Regions from separate parts of the Agrobacterium sp. 16-2014-1-2a genome, predicted to be linked through region 2. Evidence: predicted binding sites of a transcription regulator. Region 2 holds the regulator's gene; the other holds the start of a gene.
What was found. The regulator LexA, encoded in region 2, represses DNA repair genes until DNA is damaged. The targets are predictions, from matches to a motif close to TGTTCNNNNTGTGTTCNG.

Region 1: the regulator LexA is predicted to act here: its motif matches at 1,983-2,000, upstream of ACQZ45_RS05870 (PA0069 family radical SAM protein).

What each region holds. Positions count from the first base shown of each region.
Region 1 is NZ_JBNWBX010000001.1:1,153,881-1,158,479, reverse strand. It holds gene ACQZ45_RS05875 (ribonuclease HII) at 1-372, opposite strand, end outside; gene ACQZ45_RS05870 (PA0069 family radical SAM protein) at 710-1,867, opposite strand; gene ACQZ45_RS05865 (hypothetical protein) at 2,156-2,674, shown strand; gene ACQZ45_RS05860 (FAD-binding oxidoreductase) at 2,702-4,135, opposite strand; gene ACQZ45_RS05855 (L-threonylcarbamoyladenylate synthase) at 4,184-4,599, opposite strand, start outside.
Region 2 is NZ_JBNWBX010000001.1:438,041-442,639, forward strand. It holds gene kdsA (3-deoxy-8-phosphooctulonate synthase) at 1-703, opposite strand, end outside; gene ACQZ45_RS02185 (VOC family protein) at 703-1,584, opposite strand; gene lexA (transcriptional repressor LexA) at 1,796-2,518, shown strand; gene ACQZ45_RS02195 (glutathione S-transferase family protein) at 2,958-3,641, shown strand; gene ACQZ45_RS02200 (ComEC/Rec2 family competence protein) at 3,658-4,599, opposite strand, start outside.

The sequences.
Region 1 (4,599 bases), 720 kb from region 2:
GGAGATTTCGAGGCCGAGTACGGCGCGACGCATCGCGTCGAGGCTGGCGCGCAGGATATTCATGGTGTCGATAAGGCCGGGGCCGGAGGAGGCGACGGAAACGATCGATGTTTCCATGATTTGCAGAAACAGGCTTTCCCGTTTCAGCTTGGTCAGTTTCTTGGAATCGTCAAGACCACCAGGAATATTGTCGGGATCGAGAATGACAGCTGCCGCAACCACTGGTCCCGCGAGAGGCCCCCGGCCTGCCTCATCCGTGCCGGCCACGGGCCAAAGCCCCTTCTTCCTCGCTTCAAGTTCGAAGGAGAAATCGGGGCCCGTATCGGCGAGATCAAAGAGGGCAGGAGAATCGGGTGTGGTGCGGCGTTTCATGCGGCAGAAACTTGCACACACACCCGATCTCCTGCAAGCCCCCGGAAGCGGGCGATGACGGGCGCGGCCAGCCGGGTCAAGGGGCGTGGCCAACCGTGCCCCTTAGGTCGTCATGACCTTTGATCCTCCAACGGGGCGGCGGAGGAAAAACGATCGCACGCGAGGCGGCGGGTTCCGGGGGGGATGTCCGACGGGCCAGGGAAAACCCGCCGGGCATTTCGTCAAGAGCATGGCCCCGTCAACAGGAAAGGGCTGCCACTCTTTATGGGTCTGCACCGCTGGGTATCGTTGCGCGCATCGTAATGCGCCTTTGATCGGCCAAGCGGGCCTCATATTTTCAAAGCAGTGACAATTGCACGCCGGCACCTCCCGGCGGCACGAAGATATCGTCGCGCAGGTGAATGCCGCGGCGGATGAGGCCAAGCCGTTTCGTCGCCATTTCGAAGCGCCTGCCTATCTGCCATGCATAAGGGCCAGCACCCTTCATGCGTTTTCCGAATTCCGCATCGTAATCCTTGCCGTCGCGCATGGAGCGCACCAGCGACATGACATGCCGGTAGCGGTCCGGATAGTTGCGCAGCAGCCAGTCGCGGAAGAGGGGGCTGACCTCCAGCGGCAGGCGCAGCAGCACATAGGAGGCCTCCGTTGCGCCAGCGGCCTTGCCGGCTTCGAGAATGCGTTCGATCTCATGATCGTTGAGTGCGGGAATGACGGGTGCCATCATCACCGCCACGGGAATGCCGGCATCCGTCAGCGCCTTGACCGCTTCCAGCCGCTTTTCGGGCGTGGCGGCGCGCGGTTCCATGCTGCGTGCCAGCTTGCGGTCCAGCGTCGTCACGGAAATACCAACCTTGACGAGACCTTTCTTGGCCATGGGCGCGAGAATATCGATATCCCGCTTGATCAGGGCCGATTTGGTGACGATGGCGACGGGATGGTCTGCCTTTGCCAGCACTTCCAGTATCTGCCGCATGATCCGCCATTCGCGCTCGATCGGCTGATAGGGGTCGGTATTGGTGCCGATGGCAATGACGCGCGGCTTGTAGCCGGGCTTCGCCAGCTCCCTTTCGAGCAGCTTTGCCGCATCCGGCTTGGCGAAAAGCTTCGCCTCGAAATCCAGCCCGGCAGAAAGCCCCATATAGCTGTGCGTCGGACGGGCGAAACAGTAGATGCAGCCATGTTCGCAGCCGCGATAGGGATTGATGGAACGGTCGAAAGGGATGTCAGGCGATTCGTTGCGGCTGATGATGCTGCGCGGCTTTTCCACCTGCACTTCGGTGCGGAACTCCGGCAGCTCCTCGAGGGTCTGCCAGCCATCGTCGAAAACCTCCCGCTGCAGGGCCTCAAAGCGCCCGCCCGGGTTAAGTCCGGCACCACGCCCGCGACGACGGTCGATCTCGATGCGCAGGCCCGACGCATCGGCCAACGCATTGGCAATGTCAGGCGTATGGCTCGGCTGGAAAGCAGCCTGCCCCGAAAGCGTATGGTCTCTCATCTGGATGCTCCCAGGGTGCAGCACGCCTCTCAAGGCAAGCCAACGCCCTAAACCGTTTCCATTCGAACCGGCGTTTCATTGCCTCTTCGAATGATTAAATTCCTACCGCAGAAACGAGAACATTACAAGAACAAAAAAAGCAAAATCGATAGCTGGCCGACCCGCGGCCGGGGTCTTGTTTGTATCAATCGCACCTGAAGGTGGGTTAGAGTTAAGCCTGAACGGTCGCGGATTTTCTGACATCCAGTGCAGTGGCAATTTATTGTGCGATGCGTTAGAGCTATGCATATGTTGACAGTCATAATGGAATGCCGGGATCAGGAACCGGAACTGGCGCATACGCTGTCTGCGCTTGTAACCGGGGCCGTGGAAGGGCTGGTAAGCGACGTTGTGATCCTCGATCACGGTTCGCGCGATGGATCGTCGCGCGTCGCCGATGCCGCTGGCTGCCGTTTTTATGCGCAGTGGGACATTGAGGATGTCATGCGCTCGGCGCGCGGGCATTGGATCCTGCTGGTCGAACCGGGTGCGCGTCCGCAGAGCGGCTGGATCGAAGAGATTCTCGAATATGTGGCTGTCTGTGCCGAGCCCGCGCGTTTCTCGCCGTCCCGGTATCACAAGCGGCCCTTTTTCAGCCGGATAGTGCGCCGCCGTCCTCCCTTGGAATGCGGCTACCTGATGCCGAAGAAACATGCGGTGGCGATCGCAAAATCCGGCATGGGCCTGACACAGCTCGTGCACGCGCAAAAGCCGCGCCGCCTGAATGCGGAGCTGGTTCCCGCCTGGACGGCGAGAACTTCCAACTAACATGCAACGATGATGAAGCTGCTGTCCCTAGCGGGCGGTGATCACCTTGCCGGGGTTCATAATGCCGGCGGGGTCAAAGGCGTGTTTGATGCGTCGCATCAGGTCCATTTCAATGCCAGGCCTGATCGTGGCCAGCTCGTCGCGCTTCAACTGGCCGATGCCATGTTCGGCCGAAATCGAGCCGCCGAGCGACAGTACGATGCCGTGCACGATCTCGTTCATATCCCGCCAGCGACCGATGAATTCAGCTTTGTCCGCACCAACCGGCTGGGAAATATTGTAGTGGATGTTGCCATCGCCCAGATGGCCGAAGGCGCAGACGCGGGCGCCGGGAATGGCGGCAAGAACGGCCTTTTCCGCCGTTGCCATGAATTCCGGTATCTTCGACACCGGAACGGAAACGTCGTGTTTGATAGAGCCGCCTTCCGGCTTTTGCGCATCCGACATGCTTTCGCGCATATGCCAGAGCGCCTGACGCTGCGCTTCCGATGAAGCGATCACCGCATCCTCGACCAGCCCAGCGGAAAAACCGCGCTCCAGCAGCGATTGCATCATTGTTTCAGCCGTCTCAGCCGAATCGGAGGTGGAGATATCGATGAGCGCGTACCAGTCATGCGGCGTTTGTAGCGGATCGCGCACGCCGGGAATATGTTTGGCGGTGAATTCCACGCCGATGCGCGGCATCAGCTCAAAACCGGTCAGCGCCGTGCCGCAGAGGTTCGAGGCCATTTCGAACAGCTTCAACGCGTCCTCAGTGGATCGAAGACCGGCAAAACCCACCTGATGGCCGAGCGGCACGGGGAAAAGCTTCAGCACCGCACCGGTGATAACGCCGAGCGTGCCTTCCGAACCGATGAAGAGATCGCGCAGATCGTAACCCGTATTGTCCTTTTTCAGCCGGCGAAGCCCGTCCCAGATTTCACCTGTCGGCAGCACCACTTCAAGCCCCAGGCAAAGCTGGCGCATATTGCCATAAGCGAGAACCGCCGTGCCGCCGGCATTGGTGGCCAGATTACCGCCGATGCGGCACGAACCCTGCGAACCGAGCGACAGCGGGAACATCCGCTCCACGGTCGATGCGGCCTTGTGAATGTCGTCGAGAATGCAACCGGCATCCGCAACGATGGTATTGGCGACCGGATCGATGTCGCGGATACGGTTCATGCGCTCGAGCGAGAGGATGATGTCGGTTCCGTCAGCACGCGGCGTCTGGCCACCCACAAGGCCGGTATTGCCGGTCTGCGGCACGATGGGCGTGCCGTTTTCGCTGGCGAGCTTGAGGATGGCTGCAACCTCCTCGACAGTGCCGGGCTTGAGCAGCAGCGGTGACGCACCATGGTAAAGCCCGCGATTCTCCACAAGACGCGGCGCCATTTCCACAGCGTCGCGCACCGCGTTTTTTTCGCCGACAATGGCAGTGAAGCGGTCGAGGATGTCGGAGGAGGGGGCTGCGATTGTCATTGGCGTCTCGCTGTCATTTGAAACGGTGGGCGAAATGGTGAAGTGCCGTCAGCCTCGCGGCGCGGCGGCGCGGGAAAGGCGGTCATTGATCGCCTCTCCAAGACCGTGGCCGGGAATGGTTGTGACCGCGATTGTCGCGGCACCGCTCGCGTCGGCTGCTTTGAGATAATCGAACAGATTGGCGGCCGCCTCGGCAAGGTCGCCGGAAGGGCTGAGGTCGAGAACGGTACGGGCCGTCTCTTGTCCCTCAACCGCGATGCCGCCGAACCGGATCAGTGCCTCGTTGGCAGAAACGGATGTCGCGTCGAGGCGAACGGCTGCACCGGGCGCATAATGCGAGGCGAGCATTCCGGGTGCCTCGATGGCGGCTGATGCCTTTTCCGGCCGTTCGAGCTGGGTGCCGGTGATGCGCTCGATCTCCTCGGTGACGATGCCGCCGGGACGAAGCAGCCGCACCCGCCCGT
Region 2 (4,599 bases):
CAACGGCCGCACGCGCCAACGTCTCGACGAATTCGCGCTGGCCACCTGTGGAGCCGCCCTGCCCGCCCGGTTGCTGCACCGAATGGGTGGCATCGAACACGACAGGTGCGCCGAGCGCTGCCATGATCGGCAAAGAGCGCATGTCGGAAACCAGCGTGTTGTAACCGAAGGACGCACCGCGCTCGCACAACATCACATTCGGATTGCCGCTCTCATTGAGCTTGGCAAGCACGTTCTTCATGTCCCAGGGCGCCAGAAACTGGCCTTTCTTGACGTTGATGACGCGGCCGGTTTTGGCGGCAGCAACGAGAAGATCGGTCTGGCGGCTGAGGAACGCCGGAATCTGCAGCACGTCCACTACCTCGGAAACGATGGCGCATTGCTCTTCCGTGTGGATGTCGGTCAGAAGAGGAAAACCGAATTCCTTTTTGAGATCGGCAAAAACCTGCATCGCGTTATCCAGGCCGATGCCGCGTTTTCCGGAAAGCGAAGTGCGGTTCGCCTTGTCGAAAGAAGACTTGTAGACAAGCCCTACTCCCAGCTTGTCGCAAAGCTCCTTCAGGACGCCAGCGATCATGAAGGCATGTTCGCGGCTTTCCATCTGGCAGGGACCGGCAATCAGCGAAAACCGCTCGGTATTCGAGAAGGAAACCTTGCTGGCGCCGTCGCCGGCAGTGACTTTAAGATTGTTCGTAACGCTCATCATTTTTCCTCGAAGGCGAAGGCAACACCCTGACCGGGTGCTGCGGGCACCACCAGACGGCCGTCCGCTTTTGCGCAGGACACGCCATTAGCAGCAAGCACCGCCTCTGTCACGGCAAGATCGTGTGACGAAAAGACGATGCCCGCGCCGCGCAATCCGCATTCGTTGCCATCCTGAGCATTCAGGGTCTGCCCGCCGAAAGGCGGTTTTCCGGTCAATCTGATGCTGGCATTGCCGGTCGCGAAAACCATATCACCGCCCGGAGACCTTTTGCCTTCACAGCCAAACACTGTCTCGATCAGGCCCGCCACCTTCATATTGCCGCCGGAAAACAGGACGATTTCACTCAGGCCGGTGACACCATTGGCGTGGCGCTCCAGCATGGTGCGATCGCCCGGAAGGGCTTGAAGCCGTTGACAACTGAACAAAAAGAAATCCGCGGCCGCCCCGCTTGCAGCAAAAGCCAGCCGGAACGCCGCCTCGCCTTGCGAGCCATCCGGCATACGAACAGGCCGCGAAAACTCGAACACATCGCCCGCCGAAAGGCCGGCTGCCCGAAACCGCTCATGGTCAACCAAGGCGTCTTCAGTCCTGGCGACAAGAGCCGAAAAACCCTCCTGCCCGTCCCGTTGCCGGAAGGCCACATCCCTGCCGGTGAACACATCACCCCTCTCTATTGACGCATTATATTTAGCCGAATCAGCAATTGCGAGCGGCTCCAGATAGGTGCCATCGGCGAAAAATACGCAGGCATTTTGGGTGCCGAAAGGATGCAGAGCCTCCGGCGCAACCGTAAAGCCAAGACTGACGAGGCGCTTCACGGCGACGCCTATGACTTCCACGGGCAAAACGAGATGGTCAACGCTATAGGGTTTCGTCATGAAAATGTATCCTGCTGGCCTTCCGCCCGGAGCATGTCGGGACGGTTTTGACCGCACAAAAGCACAATTGCGTGCTATGAGGCAAATCATCACAGCAACAGATGGCACCTTCACGAAATTTTAGGGGATTGCAGAACACATATGGAACATATAGTGTTCGTTCTGTATTTGTTTCGCGACTTCCACTACGATTCTAAAGGGTGTTTTCCTCATGCTCACGCGCAAACAGCAGGAATTGCTTCTCTTCATTCATGAACGAATGAAAGAGTCCGGCGTGCCGCCCTCCTTCGATGAAATGAAGGACGCACTCGATCTTGCTTCGAAATCCGGCATCCACCGCCTGATAACCGCTCTCGAAGAGCGCGGGTTCATTCGTCGGCTACCAAATAGAGCTCGGGCGCTGGAAGTCATCAAGCTGCCCGAGGCTTATACGCCGGGTGCAAGGCCGCAGCGCGGCTTTTCGCCAAGCGTTATCGAAGGCAGCCTTGGCAAGCCCAAAACGCCGGAACCGGCCCCTGCCCCCAAGACGCCGGCCAACGATCTGGGCGGGGCTGTCACCGTGCCGGTCATGGGCCGCATCGCTGCGGGCGTGCCAATTTCCGCCATCCAGAACAACACCCATGATGTGGCAGTGCCAGTAGACATGCTTGGCACGGGCGAACATTACGCGCTTGAGGTCAAGGGTGATTCGATGATCGAGGCCGGCATTTTCGACGGCGACACAGTCATCATCCGCAACGGCAACACCGCCAATCCCGGGGACATCGTTGTGGCTCTGGTGGATGACGAGGAAGCCACGCTGAAGCGCTTCCGCCGCAAGGGAGCCTCCATTGCGCTCGAGGCGGCAAACCCAGCCTATGAGACCCGTATCTTCGGGCCCGACCGGGTTAAAATTCAGGGCAAACTGGTGGGGCTGATCCGCCGCTACCATTGATCTTATCGAACCGAACGTATTCACTTTATAATAGGCGTCATCGTGAAGATGGCGCCTATATTGGGTTTGGCTTTTTCCAAACGTGGCGGGCTTTTGCGGGTGCACGAGGATATGCGCCATCCAGCCTATGCGCGTTGCCCTTTCTAAACTGAGTTCCTGCTCCATAAAGATGCTTCGGTTTCGCTACAGGCGTGGTGGCGAATGGGCTGCTCGCTGTAATTGTCGAAGCGATCCCATCCGCTGTTTTTTAGCGACGTTGTTCTGTCGTGTTGCACAGTCAGTTTTAGTCGTCACCAAAGGGTGACTTATCGCAAGGCGCGCTCTCAGCGGCCCCACATCACCATTCATCAACGGCGTTTATGGGAGCCATGGATAATTTTCGATATTCCGTGAACGCTTGGCAGGTGTAGAAATACGCGTCATATCCGGGAGATACGCCATGTACGATCTTTATATAGCCAACAAGAACTATTCTTCATGGTCGCTGCGGCCGTGGGTATTGATGCGCACGCTCGGTATCGCCTTCGATGAAAAGCTCATTCCGTTCGGCGAAGGCGTCTCTTTCTCCTCCTTTTCGCCGACGGGCAAGGTGCCCTGCCTGGTCGACGAGGGTATGACGGTTTGGGAAACGCTTTCGATCGTCGAATATCTTGCCGAAAGACACCAGGGTGTCTGGGCAAGCGACAAGCATGCGAGGGCCTGGTCGCGTTCGGCCGCAAGTGAGATGCATGCCGGCTTTTCCTCGCTGCGCAATCTCTATCCCATGTCGGTGGGCATTCGGGTCAAACCCAGGGGCGGCGATGCCGGACTTAAGGCCGATATAAAGCGGATCGATGCGTTGTGGAGCGAGGGTCTTACAAAATTCGGCGGGCCATATCTTGCCGGTCAAAAGTTCACGGCGGTCGATGCTTTCTTCTGCCCGGTTGCATTCCGTTTCCAGACCTATGGCAGCGCGGATCTTTCGCCAGCAGCGAAAGCCTATTGCGACCTGCTGCTCGCCCTGCCTGCCATGCAAGAATGGTACGAGGCCGGTTTGAAGGAGAGCTGGCGCGACGCTGGTCATGAAGAGGAAGTTGGCGGGATCGGCGAATTGACTGAAGATTTGCGCGCCAAGGCCCGATGATCCATGCTGGCGGCAGTCATTGCGACGCCGCCAGCAGCCGGATGATGGGCTGCGGCAGATCACGGTCGAAACGTCCGCTTTTCCAGTCGTAATAACGGTGCTGGCTCCAGGGCCTGTCCGTTCCGGCGATTGCGGCGCGCAGCCCGCTCACCACACCCTCCTCCCTCTTGTCAGCAAAATCTATTTCCACAGAACCGAGACGCCGCAAGATGTCACGGCTGAGCAGGAGTGCACCCGAGCGGCACTGCGAAAAAGAGGTTCTGCGGGAAACAACGACGATATCGGCAATATCGCAGGCTTTTCCGGCGAAGCGGCCATCTTTCAGAACGACGACCCACTCTCCGCTTGCGGCGCTCGCTACGCACCATATGTCTTTCCTGCAGGTGAAGACGCCAGCTTTGGCGCCTTTGAGCGCCGCCGTCATCTCGCGTACCACCACAGCCATGTCTTCCGGCGACAGTTTCGATCTCGAGTCAGAACCAGCATTATTTGCCATGCTCTCACCATTTATAAAATCTGGCGGCACGGTTTTTTCCGGCAGCAGCAGCGCCCTTTGCCACTGTCCGTAAACGAAGCCCTGCGGACGGGCTTTTGTGGTTGAGACCTTGCCGTCCTCCAGGAGTGCTACCAAGTCGCCGTCCTCGTGAATCAATAGATCCGGCAGATCACGATAGGCCGTAACTGCCGACACGCCGAAGGCGAAGAGCAGAAACGGGATGCCAAGAAGCGCAAGCTTGCTTCGCAGCAATGTCAGCAGCAGGAAACCCACCGAAGCCAAACCGATAAACCATCCATGCGGACGCCCCGTCGCTGCGCTGCCGCCCCAGGAGGCCACCTCGTTTGCAACCTCGATGACGAGTGCCATGCCATAACCCATGATCTTCAGGAACGGCGCATCGAGCCCGAAGGGCAGCAGCAGCATGGCGATAAGAGCGAATGGCATGACGATCAGTGACAT